Regions from separate parts of the Rhizobium sp. PL01 genome, predicted to be linked through region 4. Evidence: predicted binding sites of a transcription regulator. Region 4 holds the regulator's gene; each other region holds the start of a gene.
What was found. Region 4 encodes LexA, which represses DNA repair genes until DNA is damaged. Its sites were predicted from a motif close to TGTTCNNNNTGTGTTCNG; they were not measured.
Positions count from the first base shown of each region.

Region 1: a site for LexA is predicted at 4,193-4,210, ahead of R6X40_RS02390 (ImuA family protein). Genes of this name have one in related genera too.
Region 2: a site for LexA is predicted at 5,258-5,275, ahead of R6X40_RS13280 (2'-5' RNA ligase family protein). Genes of this name have one in related genera too.
Region 3: a site for LexA is predicted at 2,960-2,977, ahead of R6X40_RS03505 (ATP-dependent helicase). Genes of this name have one in related genera too.

Region 1 is NZ_JAWQUM010000001.1:505,291-513,315, reverse strand. Features, by position in the region: gene R6X40_RS02400 (error-prone DNA polymerase) at 1-1,944, opposite strand, end outside; gene R6X40_RS02395 (DNA polymerase Y family protein) at 1,941-3,452, opposite strand; gene R6X40_RS02390 (ImuA family protein) at 3,373-4,125, opposite strand; gene R6X40_RS02385 (hypothetical protein) at 4,650-5,048, opposite strand; gene R6X40_RS02380 (hypothetical protein) at 5,318-8,025, opposite strand, start outside.
Region 2 is NZ_JAWQUM010000005.1:19,817-27,841, reverse strand. Features, by position in the region: gene R6X40_RS13305 (ArsC family reductase) at 1-106, opposite strand, end outside; gene phnX (phosphonoacetaldehyde hydrolase) at 179-958, opposite strand; gene R6X40_RS13295 (TIGR03364 family FAD-dependent oxidoreductase) at 955-2,085, opposite strand; gene R6X40_RS13290 (succinylglutamate desuccinylase/aspartoacylase family protein) at 2,266-3,324, opposite strand; gene R6X40_RS13285 (alpha/beta hydrolase) at 3,468-4,382, opposite strand; gene R6X40_RS13280 (2'-5' RNA ligase family protein) at 4,554-5,045, opposite strand; gene R6X40_RS13275 (methylated-DNA--[protein]-cysteine S-methyltransferase) at 5,397-5,924, shown strand; gene R6X40_RS13270 (methylated-DNA--[protein]-cysteine S-methyltransferase) at 5,979-6,542, shown strand; gene R6X40_RS13265 (zinc-dependent alcohol dehydrogenase family protein) at 6,580-7,569, opposite strand; gene R6X40_RS13260 (LysR family transcriptional regulator) at 7,671-8,025, shown strand, end outside.
Region 3 is NZ_JAWQUM010000001.1:768,073-776,097, forward strand. Features, by position in the region: gene R6X40_RS03500 (nucleobase:cation symporter-2 family protein) at 1-182, shown strand, start outside; gene R6X40_RS03505 (ATP-dependent helicase) at 423-2,918, opposite strand; gene R6X40_RS03510 (carboxymuconolactone decarboxylase family protein) at 3,022-3,432, opposite strand; gene R6X40_RS03515 (efflux RND transporter periplasmic adaptor subunit) at 3,642-4,865, shown strand; gene R6X40_RS03520 (efflux RND transporter permease subunit) at 4,862-8,002, shown strand.
Region 4 is NZ_JAWQUM010000002.1:286,339-294,363, forward strand. Features, by position in the region: gene R6X40_RS05775 (NAD(P)/FAD-dependent oxidoreductase) at 1-596, opposite strand, end outside; gene R6X40_RS05780 (deoxyribodipyrimidine photo-lyase) at 593-2,056, opposite strand; gene R6X40_RS05785 (LysE family translocator) at 2,238-2,870, opposite strand; gene R6X40_RS05790 (APH(3'') family aminoglycoside O-phosphotransferase) at 2,957-3,745, opposite strand; partial or broken gene R6X40_RS05795 (hypothetical protein) at 3,914-4,235, shown strand; tRNA gene R6X40_RS05800 (tRNA-Asn) at 4,488-4,562, opposite strand; gene R6X40_RS05805 (hypothetical protein) at 4,782-5,060, shown strand; gene lexA (transcriptional repressor LexA) at 5,301-6,011, shown strand; tRNA gene R6X40_RS05815 (tRNA-Cys) at 6,436-6,509, shown strand; gene R6X40_RS05820 (hypothetical protein) at 6,736-6,954, opposite strand; tRNA gene R6X40_RS05825 (tRNA-Ser) at 7,576-7,665, shown strand.

The DNA.
Region 1 (8,025 bases), on a different contig from region 4:
CGCGGACTCCTGAAACAGCGGCACCCCAAGCGTCTTTCCGAGGACGGCCTCCAGTTCCGGCGTTGGATACTCGACCTTCTCCTTTCCCTCTCGGCGACGGAGATATGGGTGGACCATATCCCCCTGGATCGGGCCCGGACGAACGATGGCAACTTGCACGACGAGATCATAAAATGTCCGCGGCTTCAGACGCGGTAGCATTGCCATCTGTGCCCGGCTCTCGATCTGGAAGGTTCCGAGGGTATCAGCCTTCCGGATCATCGCATACGTCGCGGCATCCTCCTGCTTGATCTTCGCCAGATCGAGATCGTCGTTTTTATGGTCGCGGATTAAGGCAAAGGCTTTGCTCATGCAGGTCAGCATGCCCAGAGCCAGCACGTCGACCTTCATCATCTTGAGCGCTTCGACATCATCCTTGTCCCATTCAATGATCTGCCGGTCTTTCATGCTCGCGGGTTCGATCGGAACGAGATCGTCCAGACGGTCGTGGGTCAACACGAAACCACCAGGGTGCTGGCCTAGATGACGGGGTGCGCCCATAAGCTGCTGCGCCAGCTTCAGCGTCAGAACCAGGCGGCGGTCGTCCGGGTTCAGATTAAGCTCACGGACGTTCCGGTCGCTGACCACTTCTGACCATGCCCACATCCCAGACGACAAAGCCTTGATCAAATCTTCCGGCAGTCCAAGCGCCTTGCCGACATCTCGGATCGCGCCCTTTGCCCGATACCGTGTTACGGTCGCGCACAGTGCCGCCTTCTGAGGTGTATAGGTCTTGTAGATCCACTGAATGACCTCTTCACGTCGTTCGTGCTCGAAATCCACATCGATGTCCGGCGGCTCGTCCCGCTCCTGGCTTACGAACCGTTCGAACAGCAGATCGTTCGTCGATGGGTCGATGCTCGTGACCCCAAGAATGTAACACACTGCGCTGTTGGCCGCTGATCCGCGTCCCTGACAAAGGATGCCCTGGCTCCGGGCGAAACGAACGATCGAGAAGACAGTGAGGAAGTATGGGGCATATTTCATCTTCTGGATGAGATCGAGTTCATGACGAACCGTCTTCAGGACATCGGGGGGCAGGCCTTCGGGATATCTGTCGGGGATGCACTCCCACACGTAGTGCTCGAGCGACTCCTGCGGTGTCTTACCGGGGATGATCGCTTCTTCGGGATATTGGTAGGTCAGCTCCTCCAACGAAAATTTGCATCGATCCACGATCTCCATCGTCCGGCGCAGTGCCTCGGGATATCGTGGAAACAGACGCTCCATCTCCTCGGGCGGCTTGAGATATCGATCCGCATGACGCTCCCGTTCGAAACCAACCTCATCGATCGTCGTGTTGTTGCGGATGCAGGTGACGATGTCCTGAAGCTGCCGCCGTCCCGGCTTGTGAAACAGAACATCATTGGTAATGACGGTCTTCACTTTGAACCGCATCGCCAGGTTCGACAGCTCGTGGAGTCGCATCTGATCATTGGGCCGGCGGCGAAGCGAGAGCGAAAGATAAGCGCGGTCGCCGAAGATTTCAGCCATCTTGCGGAGGCGGATTGCGCAGGTATCGTCCGGCAGGTCAGGCACTAGGATGCCTATCATCCCATCCGAGTACGCGACGACATCGTCGAGATTCAGGATGCAGTTGTTCTTGCCGCCCCTGCTTTTGCCCAACGTGATGAGCCGGGTCAGGCGCGAATATGCTGCCCGGTCGGTCGGGTAGACGAGGATCGACATCCCGTCCTGAAGATCGAGCCGGCAGCCAACAACAAGCCGGATGCCCGTGCCGCGAGATGCTTCTAGTGCGCGGACGATGCCCGCAAGTGAATTGCGATCAACCACGCCTATAGCATCGATGCCGAGCATCTTTGCGGTCTCGAACAGCTCGGTCGCACTGCTCGCACCGCGCAAAAATGAAAAGTGGGTGGTGACCTGAAGTTCGGCGTATCTCATGCGAAAATTCCATGGACGAACCATTTGTGCGAGCCGGTGTTGCCATCAACGCCGTCCCCGGCGCGATAGACCCAAAGTCGCTCCCCCGCCTCGTCTTCGATGACGAAATAGTCACGGACAGCTTCCAGCTCGGAGTTTCGAATCCACCATTCCCCGAATACGCGCTCGGGGCCGTCGGCTCGCTTGACCTTTCGTCGCTTGCCGCGCCATTTCACGGAGACAGGTGGGTGGTCGGGCATCAATGCGATCACTTCAGCGAGTTCAGGATGCGGCAGCAGTCTCACGGGCCGGGGCCACTGATGAGACCATAGGATGGCAACATCATCGGCGGCGGCACCGATGCGCTGAACGGAGCGTTCGGGTACATCTGAAGCAACGGGCGCAAGCCGATACACGCGGGAGCCGCGGTTGCCAAAGATATCGATGAGCGGTGTGATATCTTTGACCTCCTCCTCGACCAAGGACGACGACCGCTGCACCTCGTCAAGCGGTTCCGACATGACGGCCACAAGAGTGAGCTTCTCAATTCCAAAGCCAGGCTCGATCTTTTCGGTTCTGTCCTTGAACAGCTTCGTCAACCAGGAAACATCACGCGCCGGCTTTGCCGTCCCGGCCCTGATCGCCTGGATCGAATTGTCGACCTTGTGGACTATGAGATCTACCCGCCGCGCGCCGAGGCCCTTTTTCTGAAGCTCGTTGCATAGTTCGATGACGAGAAGACCAACATATTTGTTGATGGTTTCGGCAGCGCCGATGGGTTCCTGAAACGAGCGAGTAACCTCGACAAGATCGGCCGTTCGGACAGGATCGATCGGCTCTCTGCTCCTCCCAAACATCTGATCCAGCCGACGACCGATCTCGGGGCCGAACCGAAGCGTCAGGGGTGCTCGTGGGGTGGTCGACAGCTCATCGATGGTCCGGAATCCTAGCGTCCGGAGGTCGCCGATGATTTTCGGAGGGAGACGAAGGAGCGAGATCGGCAGCCGTTCCACCGCGCGCGCCGTCTCCCCACGCGGTACAATGACGGTGTCCCGCGTAATCGCGCGTGCACAGGCATGGGCTGCGCCCCACGTGTCAGCAATCGCCACCCTCGCCTTCAAACCTTTCAGGCGAAACCTGTTGGCGATCCCCGACAGCATCGGTTCTTCGCCTCCCTGAAGGTGGTCAGCTCCTTCAGTATCCATGACGATGCCGTCAAGCCCATCGACAGCGACAATCGGCGAGTAGTGAGTGAGCGCCCAGAACGTGATCCGTTCAAGGGCAGTGGCATCGGCAACTGGATTGGCATCGACCATCATCAGACCCTGAAACAGTGCCTGCGCCTTCGCCGCTGGCATGCCGACACGCAGACCAGCTTCCCTGGCAGCCATGTCTGCTGCAGCAACCCAGCGTTTGGAGCCTGACTTTGCAATCACCGCAATCGCCTGATCAGCCGGAATGGCGGGATCGGCCCGTCGAATTCGATCGGTCGCCAGATCGGGAAGGAATATCGATACGACCCTTGTCATCACACGCTCCTACGAGAAACTCAGCACACTCGCCTGCACGCGATCTCATCAACTCTAACAACCATTGACCCCGCCCGACTCCTGGAACCGGGAGTTCTTCTGACGGCATCACACTCACCCGCCACCGTGTCGTCGACGCGGTAGGCTGGCCGAAATCATTGGCTTCCGTTTGTCGCCGCCATCGCCGGACTATCATTGCCAGGGTGCCAGACTTTTCCGCCGCTAACTGAAGCCGTCGGCTGGCCACCATCGGCAAGCGGACGATCTCCCCGACGACAGCACCAAGGCCGCCGTAAGAAAGTGCCTCCTCCATGTTCGCGAGCAGATCCTCCTCCTTATCGCTTTCGACGAAGATCACTCGGTTCGCATTCAGGCCGACTTGCGCCAACGACGGGAAGAACAGGTCTGGCCGGGTCAGGCACCAGACAATTTTGCCTTTGGTCCTGGCTGCAACCCCCGCCACGAACAGGGCGGCGGCAGCGCCATCAACCGTGCCAGCACCGCCTCCTGCAAATTCGTGTAACGCGCCGTAAGCAAGGCCTCCGCCAGGCAGTCGGTCATCGATCTCGGCAATGCCGAAAGGCAGACACCCCGCTTGCCTCGCTGCGCTTCCGCGGAGGGAGGCTATGCGATCACGGAGTTCTGCTATTACGTGCTCGCGGACAGCCGTCATGGTTCACGGAATCCCTTCGGCTCGTGGTGTTCAGTAAAGGCGACTTCATGCCGCCATAAACGCTTGATGTTCTTCTTCTGTTCCTTCATAGAACGAGAGTCAAGCTGGTCAGAATCGGGAATATCCACTCACAATTTAGAGATTCTGCAGATTGTCGTTTTGAATCAGTTCGCTAGGACACCGGTATAAGTAGCCGGTCTTATTGAATAATTTTTTTGACCTAAGTTGGAGACCGGGATGCCAACGAAAACGAACCTTCCGCTGGGACTTACATCCACGCTACGCCAGGTTGGCCTCCCTGTTGTGGATGTCGAGTGTCAGTCTTGCGGCCGAGCAGGCAGCTACGATCGAGCAGAGATCGTAAAAAAGCACGGCGCCAGCATCACTTTCGCTCGGCTTCGTCGCATGTCGGCTATGGGTTGCGAACGCCTGAACCATATAGACGGTGATCGATGCGGTACGTGGTTTCCCTGTCTCGGATCGAAGGACGACGTATCGTGAAGCAGTGGCATTCTCGAGACCGCCTACTTTTCAGATGCTCCAGGCCATTTGTTGGTAGGCTCTTCAGCCATGTCGCCGTCCAACTGACGCTCTTCTTCCAAGACGGATAGGCGAGCATTGGCAGAGTCCGTGATGGCAGTCAGGAACTCCGCGCGCTGCCATCCGATGGTGTGCGCTTCTTCGACGAGAAGTTGGATTGCGAAATCCACCGTCTGATCGAGCTCGACCTTGCGTTTAGGGTCTTCCGGTGGGGTGGTGGGCGGATCAATCATGGCGGATTCCTTTGCGGTTGAGATCGCAGCGGACAGGTTAAGATGCTCGACTGGCGTTTCGTTGCCCGCACGAGAAATCGGAAAAACCGATGCGTTCACCTTCTCCGTCGCGTCCGATTGACACGGCGCGATCTCAGGAAGCAAACCCATAGCTATCGGAAAAGTTCCTATCGGGTTCCCGTTGAAAGCCTTTGGCATCGGCTATCTGACGGGGAATGGGAAAACGGGTCTAATCTCTACAATCGCACGATCAATCGACAGGCCATCCGCGATTTTATTGGTATCACCGGTTCCGAGAGGGCAACCTCAAGCCGTCGATCGGTGTCCATCCCGACAGCCAAGGACCGATCATTCGCGTAGTCCAAGCTGGAGAACGCGAGCGTGTGATGCCCACATCGGGTTGCCCACACCCGAAGTGCTTATTCGGGAACAGCTTTCCGCCGACGGCCGCGCGATATTGCGGCTTCGGTCAACAAGCGTGGTTGGAGGTCGAGGCCACGCATAGTCAAACGCAGGCTTCCTCCCATCTCCTGCTCAATCCGGGCCGCTTCTTGATTCAGCATGGCTATGAGCCCAGGCAAGTCCAACGCGGCTCCGGTTTCAGGGTGTACCCATGTTCGGGGAGATTTTACGGTAATAAACAAACAGCCGGCGCGGCTGTTTTCCGCTGCCATGTATTTAGCAACCAACTGGTTTCTGATCGCAGTTTTTAGGTCGGCCGCGGAGCGGTCCTTCTCCCCGATCTTTAACTCTATGATCGCCTCATGCTCTGAACCGGTAGAGCGAAGGCGGATATCGGTTTCCTTCTCATCAGCGGTCACCGCCTCCTGGTCAACCTTGTAGGCACCGTTGGCATTGGAGCGCAGTTCGCGGGCAAGTTGCTGTCGCATAATTTTCTCATCCTCTATGAGCGCCCATGCCGCTCTCGGTGAGTCGTCGCGCAACAGCACGTCGTCAATGTCATCCAGCCTATCGATCATGAGCATGAACATCTCATCACGCGTCAAGGGTGGGAGGTCGCCATATCGCTCAAGTCCCACGATGTCGGCCTCGGCGAAGGCGGCTGCGTCCGCGTCCTCGGCCGCACGCTCAACGGCCATTGCTAGAGCGCGGTCTTTCAGATCAGCAAAGAGTGGATCGTCAGCCAATCTGAGTTTTATTGCCCAGCCTTCAGTCCCCGTCGTCGACAACAGCGCGTTGACGATATTGCTCCGACCGCGCTGTGCATGATCGCGCGCATTGGGCGTAAAACTACCTTCGCGAGGTATATCGTCGGACAGTCGAATGTATTGGTAGGCAAGGCGCGCGAGGCGTAGCAGCAATTCCGGGGTGAAGCCGGACGCGGAAAGATATGTTTCGCCAGGACCGTGCCCGTCGCCAAAGAGAGAAGCGAACCATTCCGTTGGTTGGCCGAACCTTGCCGGTGCATGAGGCTCTATAGTCTTCTCGAGGGCATCAAGGCCGGCCGCCGGTTCGAGACGCAATAAAATTAGTAACCAGATGCTGCTCACCGCATCTTTTGCACCATGTGTCAGCTCCGTCTTTGCGAGTGCATGGATATACGCGTTTGTATCGGCATCGCCATGTTGCAAGAGGATTTTCACCACCTGCCGCAGCCGGGCCTTCATCTCCTCGCTGTGGCCGAGCCGCCATTTGCTGGAATCCAGCCAGGCACGTACACGCGGTAAGAATATGAGTGCAACGGCAGAGACCGCGTACTCGATATTGTGTAAAATATTCGAGTGGCCAGCGGGATCGTCGAGTTCCGCAGTTAGTTCGGCTCCCAAGACGGTGTCTATTGCTGCCGAGTGTACGGTGGCAAATCCCTCCAGCCAGGCTGGAAAGCCGTTCAGTTCGATGGGCACATAACGCAGCGCCAGTTCTGCTTCGTCCTGCCCAAGCTTTTCCACCCATAGGGTATCCTCGGCCTCGGCAGCGATCCCCGCCAAGCCAAGCTGCCAACGGGTCAGAAAGGTGCCTTTTTCCTGTTCTGGTCGTTCGCTTCGTAAGGTCGGGCGGTCTTGGCGCCAGAATGCCATGATCGCGAGACGCAACCGATCGGCCACGTCCTTGCTAAAATGCCGCTCAATAAAACGCCGATTCCAACCGGAGGCACGGCTTTCCTCGCCACTGCTTTCCATTGCTCGCCAGAGATTCCAAGCGGTATTTTCGGAACGGTCGGAGGCGAACACTACATCGGGATCATTGATTATTTCCCGCCAGAACAACTCCCAACTGGCGTGAGCTTTTGCGTCGCGACGTTTGTCATTCTTCTGCCGCTTGGCATTCTCGCGTTCAAAGCGAAGTTCTTCGGGCCTACGCTCTCTCGGTTTGGCAAATACGTCGAGACGCTGAAGAAGATGCGGTAGATCGGCAACAAGCGGCTTCAGCGATGCCACATGATCGATCCATTCGACATTCTCGTTAGGGATGCGGATCGCCGCTTCCAGCATCACAGCGCGATCGTCGGCAGTACGACTGCGGTTGGAGAGCGATGCGAAAACCCAATCTTTATCGTCTGCACCAAGATGAATTGACGCATCATGGAACGCAACCCGCGCGAAGCGATCGAAGGCATCGGCTTGATGATGGTGTGATTGCAGGAAAGCGTCTTCGGCCTCGAATATCAGACACCGCACATCCGGCGGCAATCCGCGAAGTGCTGCCCCCAATTGCTTCGCTGGTTCGCTGTGGTCATATTCCCGTTCTGCCAGCCGTAACGCGATCGCCGTAGAACGCATTAACTCTGAAGTAACGATACCATTTTGAAGCTGGCGCAGGCAGGTGATAGCCAGCGGTGGTAAGAGAAACTGCCGTTTACTCGCAAGATGTGGCCATTTCTTCTCGTTCCAGGCGATCCCTTCCACCGCCAACTCTGTAAGCCCATGGCGTAGTGCATCCAGCGTCTGCGGCGATATATCCGCCTTCTCAATCAGGCGAGGGAGGTTCCATGAGATGTCCCCAACAGAGCGCTTCTTTTCCGTGACACGCGCGAGAATCTTGCAAAGAAGGGCTACAGAAAGGTGAGCAGGGAACAATCGCAGCAACACAGCTCGTGACAGCCGGTTTGGCCAAAGCGGTACGTGCTCGACTAGGCTGGCGCTAATTGCCGCAAGGCGAGGATCGC
Region 2 (8,025 bases), on a different contig from region 4:
AGGCCTTGTAGTCGTGGAAATCATAGGCGATGCCCTGGCTTTCCAGCCAGGTCCGCGCCTTCTTTATCGTGTCGCAATTCTTGATGCCGTAGACAGTCACGCTCATGCTCAATCCCTTTTTTCCAAGGATCGGGATAGCATGAAGACATCGGGCTGAGAATATGCCGATCCGGCCGGATCAGCGCTCCAGCATGTCGATCAGTTGCGGCAGGTCGGCGACGGTTTCGATGATGTGATCGGCACCGGCGGCCTTGAGCTTGGCACCGACCTTTTCATGCAACGCCGCGCGTTCGTTTGGAGACAGTGCTGCCAGTTCGTCCCGCGTCAGGCCGGCCTCGTTGCCCGAAAGCGTCAGGCCAACCGTGATGCAACCGGCGGCCACGCCTTCGGCAATGCCCGGCTCGGTATCATCGACCTTGATGACCGCGCCGGCCGGATAAACCATCAGGTCGAGGAAACATTTGTACATCCCAATTGGCGTCGGGCGGCCGAGCGGCAGGTCGTCGGCGCAGATCAGGTTTTCAGGCGCATACCCCTGCTCGGCCGCGAGCGGCAGGACCCGTTCCATGATCGAACGGGTATAGCCGGTGGTCGAGCCGATCTTGATGCCCTTGGCCCGCAGATAGGCGACCGTTTCCAACGTGCCGGGAACCAGAGTGCAGTAGTCGCTAACCACCTCTTCGTTCAGAGGCACGAAGAGATCATAGACCTTGTCGATGGCACTTTCGTCCGGTGCTACACCCTGCGCTGCGGTCCAGCGCGCGGCAATATGCGGCTCGGACAACATGGCGCTGATATGCGCGCGCTTCGGCAGGCCCATCGGCTTGCGCGCATCGGCAATGGTCACATGGACGCCAAATTTGGCAAAGGTTTCGACAAAGGCACCCATCGGCGCGAAGGAGCCGAAATCGATGACGGTGCCGGCCCAATCGAATATAACGGCCTTGAACTTGCTCATGCGGCACTCCCATAGAGGTCATTGATGGTTTCTTCGCCGATGCCGAACGCCGTCGAAGCGCCGCATCCGGCGGTGACGACGACGAGGCGGACGCTGTCGGACGGTTTGTCGGTAAAACGCCAGCGATCCGGCGAGGATGCATAGGTTCCGAGCCAGCGCTCGGCAATCACGCGGCCCGGTAGATCGAGCACCCTGTCGAACTCCCCGAGGATCAAGTCATCGACCGCATCGGCGGCAAAGGGATCGGGCGTCGTGGAATAATGATGGCTATCCCCGACGATCAGTGAGCCATCGGCCGACTGGGTGACGATCAGATGGATACCGTTGTCCCGTTCTGACTTCAGTTCCGTATCGAGGCGCTTTTTCAGCGGTTCGGCCTCCGGCACGGCAGCATAACCGAGATAACGGCCGAGCCCGAGATCGGACATGACGGCAGTCTTGAAATGGACCGGCTGCTGCGGCCGCACGCGCAGCATCTGCAGCTTGCAGCGGGTAACATTATAGGCAGCAATACGCTCTGCAAAAAGGCCAGTGAAATCATCTCCGGGGCAAACGACCACCGCCTCGGCCTCGATCACGCCATCCGCCGTTTCGACGCGCGGCGGCTCGACAGAGGTAACCGTCGTGTTGCGCAGAAATGTGATGCCAAGCTGCTCTTCGAGAAACCGGGCAAGCAGCGGGATTGCGGTTCGGGATTCGACACGAATTTCGTGCGGGCTATAGAGCGAGGCACGGGCGGCGTCCGTGCGCAGGCAAGACACATATTCCTGGGCCTCGCGCACCGTGATCTTGATGCAGCCCTCCGCCATCTCCGTGCGCAGGAAAGCATCGATCACCGCCTCGGACTCGTCGAACCGTGAGGCCAGCACCATACCGCGCTGGACGACAGCGATACCGGCCTTATCAACCGTTTCCGTCCAGATATCGCGTGCCCGCCGCGCCATGGTCCAGCAATCACCGGCGCCCTGACCGGTGACGGTGACAAACCCGAAATTGCGGACCGAGGCGCCATTGGCCTGCGCATCGCGGTCGATGACGACAACTCTTTTACCGCGTTTCGCCGCCGCATACGCATGGGCGAGACCAACGATACCGGCGCCGGCAACGGCGAGATCATAGATGGGCATGCGTTCCCTCCAGCGTGCCTACGCCGGGCAAGGCCCGGTTTGGCTGGCGGCTAAAGAACGCAAGTTCATAAAGGGAATATGACAACCGCCAGCAGTGCGGCGATTGTCCACTCTAATTCACGCCCCAGGCTCACGCCGCCGGATTTTCACCGCACGCGGCGTGAGGGCGATAACCGTAGATCAGGCCTCCAGCGCACCCGGCTTGCGGACTGCCTTCGTGCGTTCGTCGCAGGCGATTTTCATCAGGTTGTCCCGGCGGCGGGCGAAACGCTGCGAGGTGCGCGTTGCGACAAGGCCTGCCTGGGGTGCGTGGATATCGATCGCACCGCCTTCCATGCCTGGAGCGGTAATGATCGTCGCCAGCAGATCACCGGCCGCGACAGTATCGCCAATGTCACGATGGAACAGTACGGCGCCGGCCTGTGGCGCGCGGATCATCTCGATGTTATCCAACGGCGTCACCCGTCCCTTGTACGGCTCAAGAGGAGTGACATTGCTGCTAACGGCGCCGCGCGCAGCGAGGAAGCGCCAGAGCCCATCGGCATCCTTACGGGCCATACCCGGATAGACATCACGCGTGCCGCGAAGCTCGACTGTGACGGCGAGGCGGCCGGGCAGTTGCTTGGCTTTTTTCTCCGTTGCATGTTTCCAGGCATAACCGACAGCCTCCTCGAAAGCGCTGCTTTCGCCGTCAGCGAGAAACACGGCTTCCATATCGAGCGCCGATGCCAGATCGGCCGCTTCAGGCCAGAAGGCTCCATCGACATAGGTATATTGCACGGACTCATCGTCGCAATGTAGATCGAGCATGAGATCGGCACCCAGCGCCATATGCAGCAGCTGCCGCTTCAGTTGCTCGACTGCGGGATAGCGCTCGAGATCATCAACCAGCGTCTGACGCTCGGAAAGCGGGATCAGCGGGAACTCGCGGTTAAAATTGGTGCGTGAGCCGAGATCGAAGCGCCCCTGCATATCCCCGAAATGCGATTGCGCCGTGCCGATCGGATTGGCCTGCGGCACTATGGTGATATCGCTGAGAATTGTGCCATCGGCATCCGCCTGACGCAGCTTTTCGCACAGGAAGTGCAGCAGTGCAGTGCCGGGAAGCTCGTTGGCATGCAGCGCTGCCTGGATATAGATTTTTGGCGCCTTGTCGTCGCTGCCCTTGAACCGGATGACCGGTAGCCGCCATTCAACACCGGGCGTATCTCCCTTGATGACGATTTCAGAAATATCCATGACGTCCTCCCTTTTGCAATTTCAGGCGCTTATGCGGGTTCGGGCGAATGCGCGCAAGACGCCAAAAATTGCGGCCCAAACACAATCGGCGCGTGGACAGACCACGCGCCGATCAAATGTAAAAGTGCTGGCCGCAGAAAACCCTACTTCTTGTCGAGGAAGGACCGGATCGCCGCGACTGTTGGCTCCGGCTGTTCTTCCATCAACCAATGGCCGGACGCCGGGATGACAACTTCGGTGACATTATCGGCGGCAGCGCGAGCAACCACCGCCATGGTCGGGCCGAACGATTTTTCACCGCCGATGGCAAGGACCGGCATGGGCAGCTTACCCTTGGCCAAAAATTCCTTGTTGTCGATGACATCCTGATCGAAGGCTGCAAACTGGGCAAACCCAGCGTGCATCGCGCCCGGTTGGGCGTAGAGAGCGGCGTAATGCTGGCGCGATGCTTCATCCCATTTCTTCGGATCGGCGGAGAACTCATTCCAGAAGCGATCGAGATAGATGCGTTCACGGCCAGCGACGAGGCGCTCCATATCCGGTCCGCCAAAGCGGAAATGCCACAGCAGCGGATGCTTGAGAATCTCCTCCCACGGGCCAACGCCCGGGATTGGCGCATCCATCAGGACGAATTTGGTGACTGCCTGCGGATATTGCGCAACGAAAGCATAACCCACCATGTTGCCGATATCATGGGCGGCGACATCGGTCTTTTCGACGTTCAACGCCTTCAGCACGCCGGCAATATCTTGCCCTTGCGTCTTCTTGTCGTATCCTTCAGCAGGTTTGGCCGAGAGGCCCATGCCGCGCAGATCCGGTACAATCACCATATGATCCCGAACGAGATTAACCGCGAGCGGCTCCCACATGTCGCCGGTTTCGCCATAGCCATGCAGCAGAACCACAGCCGGCCCCTTGCCGCCAACCCGCACATGCAGCGTCGTGCCATTGGTGGCGATTTCCTTTGTGGCGAATTCTGCGGGATATTGCGCAACGCCATCTGCAAGAGCAGGAGCGGCAAAAGCGATAACGGCACTTGCAATCAACGAACGAAGCATGACGGCATTCCTGCGTTTTCGACAGGCCGGATTGGCTGTCTGATGCGGCCAACATCGCATTGGTTTTGGGTTCGGACTAGCCGCTCAACTCCGGAACTGACGTTCGGAAATACCGAACAATAAAGAATACGCGGAGCCCGCAATCTGCAGGCTCCGAACCACCGATTACCGTCAGTCCAGGAGCGGCCAGCGATCGACATATTCATATTCGCCCTTGCCGACCAAACTGCGGATAAGAACGAACTCACGCGCAATCCACTGGACCGGCTCAGCAAGCATATGCTCGGGAACCGGCGTTTCGTCGTAAAGAAGCGTCATATGCGGCGTGAAGTTCGGATTGTAGGTGAAGTTCAGTCCAACGGCCCACATTTCCTTTGCCAGTTGAACATGCAGATCCATCATCTCTTCGCTGCGCACCGCATTGCCAAGCACGACCGCTCTGGCGTTGGCGAAATGCATGACGCGATCAAACACCACTTCGAACGGCGCGGCCTTGACGGTCGCCATCGCCGCAGCGACAGCAAAGATGATCTCGTCCGGAGAGCCCTGATATTTCCCGATCCCATTCAAAGACACATGCAAGAGCTCACGGGGTCGCGGATACGCCGACAGACCGTGACGCCGGATAACATCCCGGCCGGCATCAAGGGCGATTAGAGACACATCCCGCTCCGGCATGATAGCGAGAAACAGGTTGCTCTTTCCGCGATCATCGACATGTCTGTGATGGGGCCTGAGCGCCTTCCCGCCTCCTCCTTGGCCGAATGAAAAAGACTTCTGTTCACTGCGCAAAACTGCATTCCCGGCTTTTCCAAGCATTGCAGACCTCATCTCTTTTTGGATGGCGCCAGTATACGCGACTCCGAAAAGAGATCAAGAACAAAACAGGAACATTGTGAATTTATTCCCACACTTCGGCGGTAACTCGGCCAGGCCGTTGTTCCAATTTGGCTATTGACCGGCATTTGAATGTCGCCGTGCGCTATGACGCGCGAATGCAAGAAACGGGTGGCGATGACAACAAAACTGAGCGACAGTCACAGCATGGTTTACGTCTGCAAAATGATCCCTTCGCCTGTCGGCCGGCTTGAGCTTGTTGCTCGCGGAGACGGTCTGTCCGCTATTCTTTGGGAGAACGATGATCCGAAACGCGTTCGGCTCGGCAAACGAATGGAGCATGCGAGCCACCCCGTTCTGCTTGAGACGGAACGGCAGCTGGGTGAATATTTTTCGGGCGAGCGGACGGATTTCACCGTAGCCCTGGATTTGGAAGGCACCGCGTTCCAGAAGAAGGTTTGGGAAGCGCTGCTGACGATCCCTTTCGGTGAGACCAGAACCTATGCCGATATTGCCCGGCAGATCGGCAGCCCCAAGGCATATCGCGCCATGGGCGCAGCCAACGGCCGCAACCCGGTGTCGATCATGATACCCTGCCATCGCGCCATCGGGTCCGATGGAAAATTGCACGGCTTTGCCGGCGGGCTGGACGCCAAGCAATATCTGCTGGCGATGGAGAACAGCCGCTTGAAAGCGGCGGCTTGACGAACACGGATCATTCATCGCTCGCCGCTACGGCGCGATAGAAGGGAGCTGAAAATGGCAGAGAGAGCACAGACCTATCATGTTTTCGAAACGGCCGGCGGCTATTGCGGCATTGCCTGGAACGATATCGGCATCACCCGGTTTCAGTTGCCGACCAAAAGTGCTGAAGCCACCGAGCGCAACATTCTGCGACGTGTTCCCGGTGCCGACCCCGGCGTCCCGACACCCGCGGTGACCGAGATCATTGCCGCCGTCAGGCGCTACTTCAACGGCGAGAACATCGACTTTTCCGGCGTGGCGCTCGATCTCGCCGGACAGGAAGAATTCTTCCTGCAGATCTACAATGCGCTCCGCCGGGTCGGCTGGGGCCATACCACCACCTATGGCACGCTGGCAAAAGAACTCGGCGCGGGCCCGAAGGCTGCGCGCGATGTCGGCCAGGCGATGGCCAAAAACCCGGTGCCGTTGATCATCCCCTGCCACCGCGTGCTGGCGGCTGGCGGCAAGGTTGGCGGCTTTTCCGCACCTGGCGGGGCAACAGCCAAGGTGCACATGCTCGAGCTGGAGGGCGTCAACCTCGTCCCGCCGGAACCGGCACAGCAATCGCTCCTGCTTTGAACGATAGGATCGTTGCGGCCGGAGCTGCGACGATCCTTCAAACCGTGACGACAATCTTGCCGAACTGTTCGTTCGATTCCAGAAAGCGATGCGCCTCGATGATCTGCTCGAACGGGAAAGTCCGGGCGATCACCGGGCGTAGCGAACCGGATTCCAACCCCTCCAGAATGAACGCCTTGGCCGCGTCCAACCGTGCCGGGTCGCGCAAAATCTCGTGCACGAGATAGCCGCGCAATGTCAGGGTCTTTGCGAGAACGGCGAAGAGAGGAAACGGCGTCGGCTCGGGACTCAACCCGCCGAATTCGATGAGAATGCCGCCCGTGGACATCGCAGCTGTCAGAGGACCGAAAATCGGGCCGCCGATGGGATCGAGCACGACGCGAACGCCCTGCGGACCAGCAATCTCTTTCAACCGGATTTCCAGATCCTCCTCTGCCGAAGCGACGACATGGGCGGCGCCCATATCGAGCAAGGCCTGCCTTTTTGCGGACGTCCTCGTCACGGCGATCGGGGTTGCGCCGACCATCTTGGCAATCTGGAGGGCTGCAAGCCCGACGCTGCTTGACGCCGCTGTTACGACGACGAAATCCCCGGCCTGAAGCCTGGCAATGTCAATCAACGCGCCGTAGGCTGTCAGATATTGCATCCAGACGGCTGCCGCCTCTTCGAAGCTCAGCGATGACGGATGCCTGACAACAGACCCTGCGGGATAGGTAACGAGTTCGCCATAGGCAGGCCAGCGCACCATGGATACCGGTGGCACGACACTGACAGCATCGCCGCACGCCAAACCGCCAACGCCTTCTCCAACCGCCTCAACGACACCCGCCGCCTCAAGCCCGAGGCCAGACGGCAAAACCGGCGTCTCTATATAGGTGCCAGCACGCAGCAACGTCTCCGCCCGGTTGAGGCCCAGCGCTTTGACGCGGATCTGAACCTCTCCCCACCCCGGGGCTGGAACATCGACGTGCTCGATCCGTAAAACCTCCGGCCCGCCATGCTCATGAAAACGAACGACACGTGACATCCGATAACTCCAAATGAATTGACCTGAATGATCTATGTCACCGGCATTTTTTCCGATAAATTGCACTCTTGGCATAACAGTCGAAACCAGGAGTTTGGAATATGGATCGCCTGACCAGCATGGCCGTGTTCGTCAAGGCCACCGACCTCGGCTCGTTCGCTGCCGCGGCAGAAGCGCTGGAGCTGTCCGGTCCGATGGTCGGCAAGCATGTGCGATTTCTCGAGGATCGTCTGGGCGTGCGGCTGATCAACCGGACGACGCGCCGCCAGAGCCTGACGGATTTTGGCCAGGCCTATTATGACCGTTGCCGGGTGATCCTTGCCGAAACTCAAGCGGCGGATGCATTGGCGGCCGATCAATTTTCAGAGCCGCGCGGAAAACTGCGCGTCACCATGCCGGCCCTACTCGGCAAACACTGCGTGACCCCGATCCTGATGACGCTTGCCCAACAATATC
Region 3 (8,025 bases), on a different contig from region 4:
ATTTCAGGACGGGAAATTCGGACCAGCAATCGGTGTTCGTGGCGGGGACGGAGCGCAGCCTGCGCTACCAGGATATTTCCGAACTGCACGACGGCGACTATTTTCAGGGCGGCAAGTTGTTTGACGCTCAGGGTAACGAGGTGCCGGTCGTGGCACAGCCAGGGCGGATGAGCGCGCATTAGGCGAGTTACTGCTGGCTTTCGAGGGCTGCCCTGTCTTACAAGAGGTGAGGGCGGTTTGGGATCGTGCCCGCCAATGTGTATCCTCGGGGCAAGCCCGGGGATGACGGACGAGCGACCGCTCAAGGACGAGTGCTGGCTTTGCGCTTTTCCCGGAGGAGTTCTCTCATCCCGCTCTGCCTGTCACGCAAGGTCGTCACCCTCGGGTTCGACCCGAGGATCCACTCGCAGGCCGAACCGATCTCACACCTTCTCGACAAACCCGTCCAACACCCGCTTCTGCCCAGCCCGGTCAAAATCGATCGTCAGCTTGTTGCCTTCGATCCCGGCAATATTGCCGTTGCCGAACTTGATGTGGAACACGCGGTCGCCGACCGAGAATTTCGAGGGTTCGTCGATCTTTGATTTGGCGATCAGTTCGCCGTCGATGGTGCGGGCCTTCGGGCCGCTTTCACCATAACCGATGCGTTCGATCGAGACGCCGGAGCGGTTGCCCCAGTTGTCGCGGGTGGCGTCGGTCTTGTTGGCCTGGGCGCGTTTCCAGCCGGGGGTGGAATAGGTGTTGGCGAATGGCTCCTGCTTGTCGAAGCGCGATTGCCCGTAGCCGCCGCGATTGTAGCCGCCATAGGATTGTTCGGCTTCCGAGACTTCGACATGGGCCGTCGGCAGTTCGTCAAGGAAGCGCGAGGGCAGGGTGGATTGCCACAGGCCGTGGATGCGGCGGTTGGAGACGAACCAGATGTGGCAGCGGCGTTTGGCGCGCGTCAGGCCGACATAGGCGAGGCGGCGTTCTTCCTCCAGACCAGAGCGGCCGCCTTCGTCCAGCGCCCGCTGGTGCGGAAACAGGCCTTCTTCCCAGCCGGGCAGGAAGACGGTTTCGAATTCCAGGCCCTTGGCCGAATGCAGCGTCATGATCGAGACGGCGTCAAGCTCGGCGTTCTGCTCGACATCCATCACCAGCGCGATGTGTTCGAGGAAGCCGCGCATGCTCTCGAACTGTTCCATCGAGCGGATCAGTTCCTTCAGGTTTTCCAGCCGTCCGGGTGCCTCAGCCGATTTGTCGTTCTTCCACATGTCCGTATAGCCGGATTCTTCGAGAATGGTCTCGGCAAGCTCGGTATGTGGTGTGTTTTCGAGCAGCCCCTGCCAGCGCTGGAACATCGATACGACATCGAACAGCGACTTGCGCGGCTTGGGCTTCATTTCGTCGGTTTCGATGATATCGGCAGACGCTGCCAACATCGGTGTATCGCGCTTGCGGGCATAGTCGTGCAGGGCGCGCACCGTGGTGTCGCCAAGACCGCGCTTCGGAGTATTGACGATGCGCTCGAAGGCGAGGTCGTCGGCCGGCTGGCAGACGAGGCGGAAATAGGCCAGCGCATCGCGAATTTCGAGGCGCTCATAGAAGCGCGGGCCGCCGATGACTCGGTAATTGAGGCCAAGCGTGACGAAGCGGTCTTCGAACTCGCGCATCTGGAAGGAGGCGCGCACCAGGATCGCCATGTTGTTGAGCGGATGTTTTGTGCGCTGCAGCTGCTCGATCTCTTCGCCGACAGCGCGAGCTTCTTCTTCTGAATCCCAGGCGGCGTGGACCTGCACCTTGTCGTCGTTGGGATCGACGCGGTCTGTGAACAGCGTCTTGCCGAGGCGGCCTTCGTTATGGGCGATCAGATGGCCGGCAGCACCGAGAATGTGTTCGGTGGAGCGATAGTTGCGCTCCAGCTTGATCACCTTGGCGCCGGGAAAATCCTTGTCGAAGCGCAGGATGTTGTCGACTTCGGCACCGCGCCAGCCATAGATCGACTGGTCGTCGTCGCCGACGCAGCAGACATTTTGAGGGGTTCCCTTCGGCCGCTGGGCAAGCAGCCTGAGCCACATGTACTGCGCGGTGTTGGTGTCCTGATACTCATCGACGAGGATATAGCGGAACTTGTCGTGATATTCGCGCAGCACATCCGGATTGAGGCGGAACATGCGGATCGGATGCAGCAGGAGATCGCCGAAATCGCAGGCGTTCAGCGTCATCAGCCGTGCCTGATAGGCGGCGTAGAGTTCGCGGCCCTTGCCATTGGCGAAAGAGCGGGCGTCCCCTTCGGGGATTTCGGCAGGGCCGAGGCCCTTGTTCTTCCAGCCGTCGATCATCTGGGCGAACTGCTTGGCGGGCCAGCGCTTGTCGTCGATACCATCGGCCTGGATCAACTGCTTGACCAGGCGCACGACGTCGTCGGTGTCGAGAATGGTGAAAGAAGATTTGAGGCCAACCAGTTCGGCATGGCGGCGCAGAAGCTTGACGCCGATCGAGTGGAAGGTGCCCATCCACGGCATGCCCTCGACGGCACCGCCGACGAGGATGCCGACGCGCTCCTTCATCTCGCGGGCCGCCTTGTTGGTGAAGGTGACGGCGAGTATCTGGGAGGGGAAGGCGCGGCCCGATGCAAGGATATGGGCGATGCGGGTGGTGAGCACGCGGGTTTTGCCGGTGCCGGCGCCGGCAAGCACCAGAACCGGACCGTCGATGGTTTCTACGGCTTCGCGCTGTTCCGGGTTGAGACCGGAAAGATAGTCCGGCATCCGGTGCTGGTCGCGGGCCGCCATGGCGCGCGCGGCGATGCCACTGACCGGCGCCGGGCTACTGCTGCCGGTAGGGGCAGGCGGTGCTGGTTGCGGGCTTCCGCCACGCGGAGCGCGGGGTGCCGGCTCCTCGTCGAAGAAGGGAATATCGTCAAAACCATTGCTCATGCGGCTCAATGTAGTGATTCGGAGCCGAAAGGCCAGAATTCCGTTCTGCTTTTATTCCATCAAGTCCAGCTTCTTTGTGGAGACATTCGCTTTTCTGCCGCGATCAGGGCCGATGATCAGCATCAAAGGCCGGATCGACGGGGACCTGCAGGGCGGTCGCCAGCTGGTTGGTCTTGGCGGCAAGCGCAATGACGCGCAGCAGATCGGCGTGCTGTTCGGCCGTCATACCCTTGGCCTTGGCGGCAGCCGTATGCGAATGAGCGCAGTATCCGCAGCCATTGGTGACGGAGACGGCGATATAGAGCATTTCTTTGACGAGCGGATCGAGTGCGGATGGCGCGGCCATCACGGCTTTCACCTCGGCCCAGGTCTTTTCGAGCAGATCGGCATCGAAGGCGAGATAGTGCCACATGTTGTTGATGAAGTCGGATTTGCGGGTGGCGCGGATGTCGTCGAAGACGGCTTTGACGCGGGGATTGGATTCCGGGTCCTGGTGTTTTGCGATGGTGCTCATGGGTTCCTCCGATGAGCCGAAGTTATGGGCGGCACAGCGTCTTGTCGAGCGACGGGACGGCCAGACGAACGAAAAAGGGCTTTTGTTACAATTGCGTAATGATGGCATTCAAGCATTGCCTGCAGTGCAGCAAAAAGAGATAGTTGCCGCAATATCGGGGTTCGTGCGCCAGAAAGGCCGAAGCCTGCTTAATCAATTTGGAGTTTTGCATGCGGCTTTGGAAGCAGCTTTTGATCTGTCTGATCATTCTTGTCGTCGGCCTTGGCGTCTGGGTTCGCTTCGTGCCGGGTGCCGGCGCGATGCTGGCGAAGATTGGCGTTCCGGATCAACTGGTTGCCTATGCTGCAAAGCCTGCGGATGCTGCCAAGGATGGTGGCGGGAAAGGTCAAAATCAGGGACAGGGACAGAGCGGGCGCGGCCAAGGCGGCGGCGCGCCGCTTGTCGTCACACAGCCGTCCGATACTGCTGTTGTGAACGACAGGTTGAACGCGATCGGTAACGGCGAGGCCATCGTGTCGGTCGCAGTGACACCGCTTGCTGTCGGAAATCTGACGGAAATCCTGGTGAAATCCGGAGACCGTATCGAAAAGGGGCAGGTCATTGCCAAACTTGACAGCGACGAGCAGAAGATTGCCGCAGCTCAAGCCAAGGTAGCGGTCGATAGCGCCCAGGAAAAGGTCGAGCGCAATCGCAAGCTCGGCAATGCCGTTTCGGTTGCCATCCTGCGCGAGGCGGAATTTGCCATGCAGGCTGCCCAGTTGGCACTGCAGACGGCGGAGCTGGACCTGAAACGCCGCGATATCGCGGCTCCTTCCGGCGGCATCGTCGGCATCATCACCGCCAATCCAGGCGATTACATCACCACCTCGACGCCGATTGCCGTGGTCGATGACCGTTCGCAGATTCTTGTCGATTTCTGGGTGCCGGAACGGTTTTCCACCAAGATTTCCGTCGGCCAGGAGGTTTCGGCTAACGCAATCGCGCTGCCGACCTCGGAACTGTCCGGCGTCATCGATGCTATCGACAACCGTGTCGATCAGGCCAGCCGGACGCTGCGGGTCCGGGCGCGGATCGACAATCCCAATGATACGCTGCGGGCTGGCATGTCGTTTGCCGTCTCCGTACGGTTTCCTGGCGACAACTATCCCACCGTCAATCCGCTGGCGATCCAGTGGAGCGCCGACGGCTCCTTCGTCTGGCGCGTCGAAGAGGAAAAATCGCAGCGGGTTCCGGTCAAGATCATCCAGCGCAATTCCGACAAGGTGCTGGTGGACGCAGAACTTGCCAAGGGCGATGCCGTGGTGATCGAAGGCGTGCAGCGGCTGCGTGACGGCGGCGCAGTACGCCTTGCCGGAGAGCCGCGCCAGCAGAAGCAGAAACCGCAGCAGGCTGATACGGAACAGAAGGTTTCCGAGGCGGAGGCCGCGAAATGAGCGGCGGTTCCGGGCACAAGGGTTCCGGCGGCGCAGCCGGCTTCACAGCACTTTTTATCCGTCGGCCGATCTTTGCGCTGGTCGTCAACACGCTCATCATCGTCGCGGGTCTGGCGGCATTGAACGGCATCGAAATCCGCGAATTGCCGCAGGTCGACCAGCCGGTGGTTTCGGTCAACACACAGTTCGACGGCGCCTCGCCGGAAACGGTGGACCGCGAACTGACCTCGGTCATCGAGGGGGCCGTTTCGCGTGTGCAGGGCATCAAGGATATTTCCTCGACGTCGCAATACGCGCAGAGCCGCGTCACGCTGCAGTTTTCCGATACGACCGATATTGGCCAGGCTTCCAACGATATCCGCGATGCGCTCGGCCGCGTCAGCAACCAGTTGCCAGATGACGCCGACGAACCGCGCATCGTCAAGGCCGATGCCGACAGCCAGCCGATCATGCGGCTGGCGTTGACATCCGATACGTTGTCGATGGAAGACCTGACCCTTCTGGCCGAAAATGACGTGACCGACCGGCTGGCTGCCGTCGAGGGCGTTGCCGACGTGCAGATCAACGGCGACCAGGAAAAAATCTTCCGGATCGACATCAACCAGTCGAAGCTTGCCAGCCGGGGCCTGACGGTTGCCAATTTGCGCACCGGCCTTGCCAGCGCCTCGCTCGATGTGCCGGCGGGCTCGCTGACCAGCGCCAACCAGGATATTTCGGTGCGGGCCACCGCCGACCTGCAGACACCGGAACAGTTCGAAAATCTCATCCTTGGCAACAATGTGCGTCTTGGCGATATCGCGACCGTGACGCTTGGTCCGGATATCGGCACGTCATCGCTGCGCTCGGACGGGCGTCAGGGCATCGGCCTTGGTATCATCCGGCAAGCGCAGTCCAACACGCTCGATATTTCCGAGGGCGTGAAGAAGGCTGTGACCACCATTGCCGAAATCCTGCCGAAAGGAACGCAGCTCAAGGTTACCAGCGATGACGCGGTGTTCATCGAAGGCGCCATCCACGAGGTCGAGATCGCACTGGTCGCCTCGGTGCTGATCGTTACCTTGGTCATTTACATGTTTCTGCTCGATTGGCGGGCAACACTCATTCCGACCCTGACCATGCCCATCGCGCTGATCGGCACCTGCGCGGCGATCTACATGGCCGGTTTCTCGATCAACATCCTCACACTTCTCGCCATCGTTCTGGCGACGGGGCTGGTGGTGGACGACGCGATCGTGGTGCTGGAAAACATCGTGCGACGGCGAAGCGAGGGCATGGGGCCGCGTGCTGCTGCCGTGCACGGCACACTCGAGGTATTTTTCGCCGTTATTGCCACGACAGCGACGCTGGCTGCGGTGTTCGTACCGCTGTCGTTCCTGCCGGGGCAGACAGGCGGGCTGTTCCGCGAGTTCGGCTTCGTGCTGGCCTTCGCTATTCTGTTGTCTGCCTTCGTGTCGCTGACGCTCTGCCCGATGCTGGCGTCGCGCATGCTGAAACCCCATGCCGAGAACCATGGTCACACCGGCTTCATGGGCCGGATCGGTGCGTTCGCCGCTGCGTTTTACAAGCGGACATTGCGGGCGTGCCTCAATTCACCGCTGATCGTTTTCATGGTCGCCATCATGGTGACGGCCGCGGGTGGCGGCGCCTTCACGCTGCTGAAGTCCGAGTTGACACCGACCGAAGACCGGTCGCGCATCATGGTGCGGATCCAGGCACCACAGGGGGTGTCACTGGAATATACCCAGGCCCAGATGCGCCGGGTCGAGGATGGTCTGAAGCCGTTGGTCGACAATGGCGAGATCGCCAATGTCTTCTCCGTGTCCGGCCAGGGCGGGTCGGTCAATACCGGCTTTATGGTGCTGACGCTGGCGCCCTGGAGCGACCGCGGCCGCACCCAACAGCAGATCTCTGCCGATATCACCAAGATAACGGCGAATATCCCCTCGATCCGCGCCTTTCCGATCCAGCCAAACAGTCTTGGCATTCGCGGTGCAGGCAACGGTCTGCAGGTGGCGCTGGTTGGCAACGACTATGCGAAACTCGGCGATGCCGCCTCAAAGCTGGTGCGGCAGATGGAAGACAGCGGCCGCTTCGAAAATGTCCGCCTGAACTATGAGGCCAACCAGGCACAGCTGTCGGTGACGATCGACCGCGAACGGGCATCTGATCTCGGCATCGATATCGTCGGCCTGTCGGCAGCGCTGCAGGCAATGCTTGACGGCAACAGCGTGCTCGACGTCTATGTCGATGGCGAATCCTATCCGGTCAAGCTGTTGTCGACGACCAATCCGGTCAATGATCCCACCGACCTGCAGAATATTTTCCTGAAAACCGGCGATGGCAAGATCGTGCCAATGTCGACCATTGCTATGGTCGAGGAAAAAGCCGTTGCGCCGCAATTGTCGCGCGAGCAGCAACTTCGCTCCGTTTCGCTGTCGGCTGGCCTCACCTCCGGCATCGCGCTCGGCGATGCGCTGACCATGGTCGAGCAGATGGCCGAACCCTTGTTGCCGCCGGGATCGCGTGTGGTGCCGCTCGCCGAGGCTGCGACCCTGGACGAGAACGCCAACGGCATGTTCGTCACCTTCGGCTTTGCCCTCGTCATCATCTTCCTGGTGCTGGCGGCGCAGTTCGAAAGTATCGTCAGCGGCCTGATCATCATGTCGACGGTGCCGCTCGGGCTTGCCTGCGCCGTGTTTGCCATGCTGCTCACCGGCAATACACTCAATATCTACAGCCAGATCGGGCTGGTGCTTCTGGTCGGCATCATGGCGAAGAACGGCATCCTGATCGTCGAGTTTGCCAACCAGCTGCGCGATCGCGGAGAGGACCTGCGCTCGGCGATCGAAAACGCGGCGAATATTCGTCTGCGCCCGGTGATGATGACGATGATCGCCACGATTACCGGCGCGGTGCCTCTGGTGCTGGCGAGCGGGGCCGGTGCCGAGGCCCGCGTTGCGCTCGGCTGGGTGCTGGTTGGCGGTCTCGGGCTTGCAACCGTGGTAACGCTCTACCTCACGCCCGTCGCGTATCTGGTCATTGCCCGCTTTACCAAGCCGCAAATCGATGAGGAGCGGCGGCTGCAGAACGAGATGCAGCATGCTGAGACGTTGCAGCTGGCTGAAGCTGCAGAATAACTGGCTCGGCGGCGACCGGGCGT
Region 4 (8,025 bases):
TCGGCCGGAAATTCCAGCATCTTCGCTGTTGGCGACGACCAGATCGCCGCGGCCATCGGTGCCAGGTAATTGTTGGTGAAGCCCGGCGAAAAACCGCGCCAGTTGAGATAATCGCCGATCGACATGGCCTTGAGCAGACCGGCGCTGCGATCTTCCAGGCAGATGCGGTTGAAGCGGAGAATTTCGCGCAGCATCATCAGGAACGAAGGCCGGACGAGATTGCGCTTCTGGGCAAAGACGGTGGCCAGATTGTCGCCGCTCCATTCCAGCCGCCCCTGATCGAGCGACACCGAGAAACTCATATCGCTCTTATGTGTTGTCACGTCCAGCTCGGCAAACAGCGCTGTGAGGTTCGGATAATTGGCTTCGTTATAGACAATGAAACCAGTATCGACTGAAATCGGCGTCCCATCATAATCAATATCAACCGTCGCCGTGTGGCCGCCTGGACGCTGGTCCTTCTCGTAGAGTGTGACATCGTGGACGGCATCAAGCGCCCATGCCGCCGAACTGCCGGAAACACCGGAGCCGATAACCGCAATCGACAGGCGCCGGCCGGGAAGATGATGGGGGCCGTGGGAGAAGGGGGCGTTCATGCTGCGTCCTTGATCTTGTTATAGGCAGCAAGAGCGCGGTCGCGCGCCTTTGCATGGTCCACGAGCGGTTTCGGGTACGCATCCCCCAGCGTCAGACCGGCGGCATCAAGAACGCTTTCAGGCGCCTGGAACGGCCGGTGAACGAATTTTGCGGGTAAGCCTTCCAGTTCCGGCACGAAGGTCTTGACGTAGATGCCGTCGGGATCGAATTTTTCACCCTGCAGAATAGGATTGAAGATCCGGAAGAATGGCGAGGCATCGGCACCGCTGCCAGCCACCCATTGCCAGCTTGCGGCGTTGGAGGCAGGGTCGGCATCCACCAGCGTGTCGCGAAACCAGGCCTCGCCCCGTCGCCAGTCGATCAGAAGGTCCTTGATCAGGAAAGATGCTGCAATCATCCGGACACGGTTGTGCATCGTGCCGTGCCGCCACAATTGCCGCATGCCGGCATCGACGATCGGATAACCGGTTTGCCCTTTCGTCCAAGACCTGAAAGCGTCGTCCGTTCCGCTCCAGGCGAAAGCGTCATATTTCCGGTTGAGATTTTCCCGCGGCAAATCCGGATTGTGAAAGAGCAGGTGGTAGGAGAAATCGCGCCAGACCAGTTCCTTGCGAAAGGTGATCAGGTCATCGCCCGGAACGTCCCGCAGATTGCGGGTGGCGTGCCAGATGCGGGCAGGGGAGATTTCCCCCATGGCCAGATGCGGTGAGAGCCTCGACGTGCCGTCGGTTGCCGGCAGATCGCGTCTGGCCTTGTAGCCGGACAGATCGTCCTCGATGAATGCTTCCAGCCTTTCGAGCGCTGCAGCTTCGCCTGGGGTCCAGATTTCGGAAAATGTCTGCGCCCAGTCCGGCGCTGCCGGCAAAAGCGCCCAGGAGGCCAGATCTTCACTGCCAGGCCATGTGGCTGGAGACACCAGCGCATCCGGCCGGTCAAGCGGTTGATCCGGCTCACCGGATGCCTCCAGCGCGCGCCAGAACGGCGTGTAGACGCGGTAGGGCGTGCCTGAGCCGGTCTTCAGCCGCGTGGGTTCGTGGAGAAGCTGTCCGGCAAAACTTTTGACGGTTACTCCAGTGGAAGTAAGCTTGTCCTTCAGCGGCCCATCGACGGCGATGCCGTTCGGGTCGTAGCGGCGATTCCAATGGACGGTTGATGCACCGGTTTCAGCGATCAGTCCGGCCAGAACACTGCCCGGCTCACCGCTGCGCAGGATAAGCCGGCTTCCGAGCTTGCCGAGTGCCATTTCCAGACGTGTGAGCGAATGATGCAGCCACCAGGCCTGCGCCGCGCCGAGTGGCCCGGTGCCGTGCCGGGAAGGTTCGCGGATATAGACCGGAATGACATCACGGCCGGTTTGAGCCGCAGCATGAAGCGCATGATTGTCGTCCAGCCGCAGGTCCTTGCGAAACCAGACGATGATGGGTTTTTCGTGAGAAGGGTCGTCGTTTTTCATTTTCATCCGCGCAGCATATCCAACGTCGTCGTGTACGCAGATACGGGGATGGCGGATCAAAGGTTTCGCGGAGAAAGCTTTTTATTTCATCGTTTTGCGGGGCAAGACGATCGACAAATTTTCAACCGCCGCTTCACCGTAGGACGCGACGGCTGAAGCCAGAAGTGAACGCGCAGGCCAGAGGGATTCAACTCTTCTGAAAGGCCAGATGAGCCCCGAGACCAACCAGCATGGTGCCACCGGCGCGCTGCATCAGCCGTTGCGCAGAGCTTGAGCGGCGCAGCTTGGTCATCACCGCACCGGCCAGAAACACGCAGACGATATCCGCGGATGAAAACATCAGGTTGACGATGGTTCCGAGAATAGCCAGCTGCAGCCAGACCGGAAAGGCGGCGGATGCATCGACGAATTGCGGCAGGAAAGCCACGAAGAAAATCGCTGTCTTGGGATTGAGAACCTCGACGGTGACGCTTTGGAAGAAGGCACGCCGGCCGGATTTCGGCTCGATGCTTGCTTGGGCGGCATCGCCCTCGACCTTGGCACGAAACAGCGAAATGCCCAGCCAGACCAGATAGGCGGCACCGGCAAATTTCACGATCAGGTAGAGGGTCGGCACCGCATGAAACAGAATAGACAGTCCTGCAGCTGCGGCAATGACATGGGCATAACCGCCAAGATGAATGCCGAGCGCCGCCATCAGCCCCGACCAGCGGCCGCGTGCGATGGTCTGGGCTGCCGCATAGAGCATTGCCGGACCGGGAATATAGGCGAAGACCGCCGTGGTAGCGATGAAGGCGATAAGCAACTCGATCGACGGCATTGTCTATTCCTGTCCCTGATTCCGGTTGCAAACCCGATCTATACAACAGGATTTTGAGATAGTCGTGCATCCCTGCTCTGCGCAGCCTAGGCCCAGGTCAGTGGATCGAGGCGCAGATAGAAATCGAGCCGTGCCCGGTCAGCATTAGCGATTGCGTGTAGGTCGAACAAACGATTGTGCGCAGCCCGCGCTTCCGCAGTGGTGCGCCATGTTTCGCGGGTATTGCCGACAAGCAGCGCAAAGTCGACATAGCGGTCCGCCATCCCCAGCCGCCCGAGATCGATCATTCCCGTGCAGCAAAGCGTTTCCGGATCGACCATGAAATTGGGCAGGCACGCATCGCCGTGGCAAACAACACGATCCGTGTTTTCCTGCGTGAGCCGCGCGGGCAGTTCGCTCTTTAATCGATCGAGCAGGGTTTCGGGCGGCGTGTCCTGATCGTCCGGATCGAGAAAGTCGGGATTGACACTCTTGCGCGCAACCACATCGGCTGCCCGATCGAACATTGTTTGAAGGCCGCGATCAAACGGGCAGTCTCGGGCCGGAATGGCATGGAGATCGCGCACCTGCGCGACGATGGACGGCCATGCCTTTATAAGTGCGGACACTTCCAGCTGATCCGCCGGCACGCCCGGCACGGCACTCGTCACAAGGCATGCAACGTCGTCAGACACTTGCCAATCGAGCACCGAAGGGGATCCGAGCTCAAACGCAGACAGCCATGCCGTCCGCCGACGCTCGTCATCCAACAGCGCCACACCGCTGCCGGTAGCCACTTTGGCGTAAGCGCTGCCATCGGCGCGCCGAAACAGCGCATCACCCGATTCGCCATGAAGGTAGGCAATCCATTGGCTTCCAAGAGAAAAGCCCGTCAACCGGGTTGATCCGTATTGATAATCAGTCAGGTTTCATTCCCCTCGTCTTGTCTGGCGAAGGCGATGTCGCGCCCCAGCACGACATGGATATTGCCGAACGTGATTTCATTAGCCCGGAACAGAAAATCTCCAGGTTTTTACACCGGGCGCGTTTACGGAGGAAAGCCGGTGAGGGATACGATTACCCGTAAAATTCGGCGAGAAAGTCCTGAATCTGCGCCTCCACATACGGCACCACCGGACCATCCGCCTCGAATCCCCATCATCGAAGAGACGGCCGAACTGGTCGCGGAGGCTGGCGGCAAAGGCATTGCAGTGCCGGTGGATCATCTTGTTCACGCGGAAGTCGCGTCTCTTGGTTGACCGTATCCGCCGCGAAGAATCACGACTCGATATTCTCATCAACGATATCTCGGGCGGCGAGCATATGACCGAGTGGGACAAGCCGGTCTGGGAACACTCGCTCGAAAAGGGCCTGAAATTGCTGCGGCCCAGGCAACGGACTCGGAGCGGAACCGCTTTACCGTACAATCCACGTCAAGCGGGATCTCGCAAAGATCTGAGAGTTCGCCGATCTCGGCGGGTCGCGGACGGACTGCTGGCGCGACATGACAGAGGTGCAGGAGGCGGGGAAAATAGCGGATGCCAGTGGCTATCGGTAGAACAGCGAAATCAGACGAGAGGCGGTGCGGTGTCACCAGAAACCAAAAAGGCCTTGCTTTTCAGCAAGGCCTTTGAAAACTGGCTCCCCGGGCCGGATTCGAACCGGCGACCTGTCGATTAACAGTCGAATGCTCTACCGCTGAGCTACCAGGGAACGTCTGCGCGGTGTGTGCTGCAGAAGTGAGGCTGCTAATACAAATGCTTTTCCGATTTGCCAAGCGGTTTTTCAAAAAAAATGCACAATCTTGTCAGACTGTGGAGAACTTCCCATCTGTGGGGAGTGGTGCATTCTCGATGTCACGCAAGCCAAACCCTTGGCATCGCGGCATTGCAGCGGTATCGGGGCAGGCTTTATGTTTGATAGGTGAGATTTATGGCAGAACCGCAGAAAACGAAAAAATTCGGCATCGACGCCCGAACACAGGAGCTGGTTATCGGCTCATGGCGGATGCGGCTGCCGCAATCACGTCCGCTGCGTATCGCCATCGGCGGCGTTTTGATTTTTGGTGGCATTCTCGGTTTCCTGCCTGTCCTCGGCTTCTGGATGGTGCCGCTGGGCCTACTCGTCCTGTCGCATGATCTCGCCTTCATTCGGCGTAAGCGGCGCAAATTTTCGGTCTGGTGGGCTCGAAAATGGCCGGCATCCAACTAGAACAATGCCGATCATCATATCCTCTCACGTTCGGAATCACCCAAGGGCTCTTCAAAAGGGGAAGGCCATGAGCGAGTGAATGCGAGTCTCTGGAGACAACAACATGCAAGACCTCAACCCGATCGTCAGAAACGACACTTATCTCTGAAAACATTCGATGAATTTTAGGGACTTGCGGAACACATATGGAACAGATAGTGTTCGTTCTTGATTTGTTTCTCGATTCTGGAGTGATCGTTCATGCTGACCCGCAAGCAACAGGAACTGCTTCTGTTCATTCACGAAAGAATGAAAGAATCGGGTGTGCCGCCATCATTCGATGAAATGAAAGATGCGCTGGATCTTGCGTCGAAATCCGGCATTCACCGGCTGATTACCGCGCTTGAGGAGCGGGGTTTCATCCGGCGCCTTCCCAACCGGGCGAGGGCGCTGGAAGTGATCAAGTTGCCGGAGGCCTATTCAATGAGCCTCCAGCCCAAGCGTGGCTTTTCACCCAGCGTCATTCAGGGCAGCCTCGGCGTACAACCAGTGCCCCCAGCACCTGTCAAGACTGCCTCACACAGCGACACCGTCTCGATACCGGTTATGGGCAGGATCGCCGCCGGCGTGCCGATCTCGGCGATCCAGAACAACACGCATGATATTTCCGTCCCCCTCGAGATGGTCGGTAACGGCGAGCACTACGCACTGGAAGTGCGTGGTGATTCGATGATCGAGGCAGGAATTCTGGATGGCGACACGGTCATCATCCGCAATACGAACAGCGCCAGCCCCGGCGAAATCGTCGTCGCCCTGGTTGATGACGAGGAAGCGACGCTGAAGCGGTTCCGCCGGAAAGGCGCCTCGATTGCGCTGGAAGCCGCCAACCCCGCCTACGAGACGCGGATCTTTGGGCCGGACCGGGTCAAGATACAGGGCAAACTCGTCGGGCTGATCCGCCGTTATCATTGATCTTGCCGAATTTTATCTTCGACCTGCCTGCGGCTTGGAGATGAGTTTTTGGTTATGGACTTTGCTGGATGAAGCCGGTCCTGTTGCCGTTCAGCTCGGTCGTTGCCATGCCGCTTCATATATCCAAAGCAAACCGCCTCTCAATTCGAATGCCGGTGTCAAAAACGGATCCTGCCCTGAAATGTGTCTTTGTCTACGATGACCAGTTGGGTGCGTGAAATCACAAATGAGGTTCGCGATCGGAACGCGAGCCTCATCATCTCAAAGGTGCGGGCCGTAGCGATCTCATCCCCTTAAGCCTGTGGGAGAGCGGCTCGGAAACTTCATTTCACAAACGACCGAGGATATTTTCAGAAATATCCTCTTGCGATTTGTCTAGGATCATTCTAAACCGCCGCCACAGTTCGATTATTTGAACTCGTGAGGCCTCGTGGCGGAGTGGTGACGCAGAGGACTGCAAATCCTTGCACCCCGGTTCAATTCCGGGCGAGGCCTCCAAACTTTCCCACACATAGAAAATTGACAGGGAAGAAGCGCAGGCGTCGATGGCCTTGCCGATAGGTCGCGCTCAGCGGGTTTTCACTCTTGTGAAGAGTTTTCAGAGAGATCGGATCGATAGGTTTCCGTCTTCCCATCTTGCCTGGACAGCTAGAGACCATGCCGTCGTTGACAAACGATAGCGTTGCATAATCCCCGTCGGTGCATCGCGAAGCAGGGGGATTGCTCAATGATAATAGAAGCAGGCGCAATCAGCCTTGCTGTCATCCGGTGTTGTCCAGACGCGCACTGCGAGTTTCTTGGCTGCACCGGTCTCGTCCAATCTTAGCCCCAGCAGCGACACGGCCGCGAGCTTGGGGTTGACCGCATCGATTTCGATCGTCGATCCGACCTGGTGAACGCCCTGCTTCGGGGTCCAGGTGAAAAACTGCACGCTATAATGCATTGCATTCTCCTTCACCGCGCTTTGCAGCACTTGATTTTAACGGGTGAACCGACGCTGCAACACGCTGGCCACGGGCGTTCCACTGCTGGATGCGTACTCAATGCGTAGGAGTGCAAGATATCATATTTCGGCAAGCGATGAAACATTCTCGCGGTGATTAAGCCGAACGGTGACAGGCCATCATCCATTCGCCTCACACGCAGCAATTATGATCTGGTCTGCTCTGCCTATGACCATCGGGATGGACGAGGGGGACGCGGTCACAAGCCACTGCCAAGTAGAAGCGACGCGACCAGGGTGCCGCGTAGTAGCGACGAGCGTATCTACGGCGGCCCGAATCTGGATTTTTATGAGCGTCGCCGTCTCCGCAAATTGCGATGAACAATGGCGAGAGCAGCAATACACACTACTGTGTTCAAGACCTTTCCCCGTTGCGCTACCGGCAGCATCCAAGGTTCAGCCAGCCGGGCACGCATCGCAGGCGATGGCGGCATACTGCAGAACCGGTTGACGTTCGCAATCGGCAAGCTATAAAGCGAGCCGTGACAGGCTGATGTCCAAATGTTTGCACGGGAAAACCACCGCCCGGTCAAAACGGTATCATCATAATGCCCGTCATCAGGAAGAGTGTCCGAGTGGTTTAAGGAACCGGTCTTGAAAACCGGCGTGCGGGAGACCGTACCGTGGGTTCGAATCCCACCTCTTCCGCCATTTTCCGCCCCAATCCATCGTAGACACAAATGCCCTCCACCGCGCTTGAGTGCTTTTTTCATCCTGCGTGGTTTGATGATTGTATAACGGGCCTACGCCTTCCTTGAGGCGCCGGATGTTCACACGTAGAACATGGTTATCGTGGCGGCTGGCGGTCTCTTGCAGATCGGCAGACCGGCGCCTGCATTACCGCCTGGTTCACAGTATCTTCCACATTTATTTCCGACATCGATGGCACCATCGTCGGTATTCGCTGCGACAGCATTGAATATGTCTGCTAGGAGCACGTATTCGTCCACTTTCGCGCCTTCATTACATGCATTTTCAGGTGCTTTTCGATCCTCTCGGCTCATATCCGCG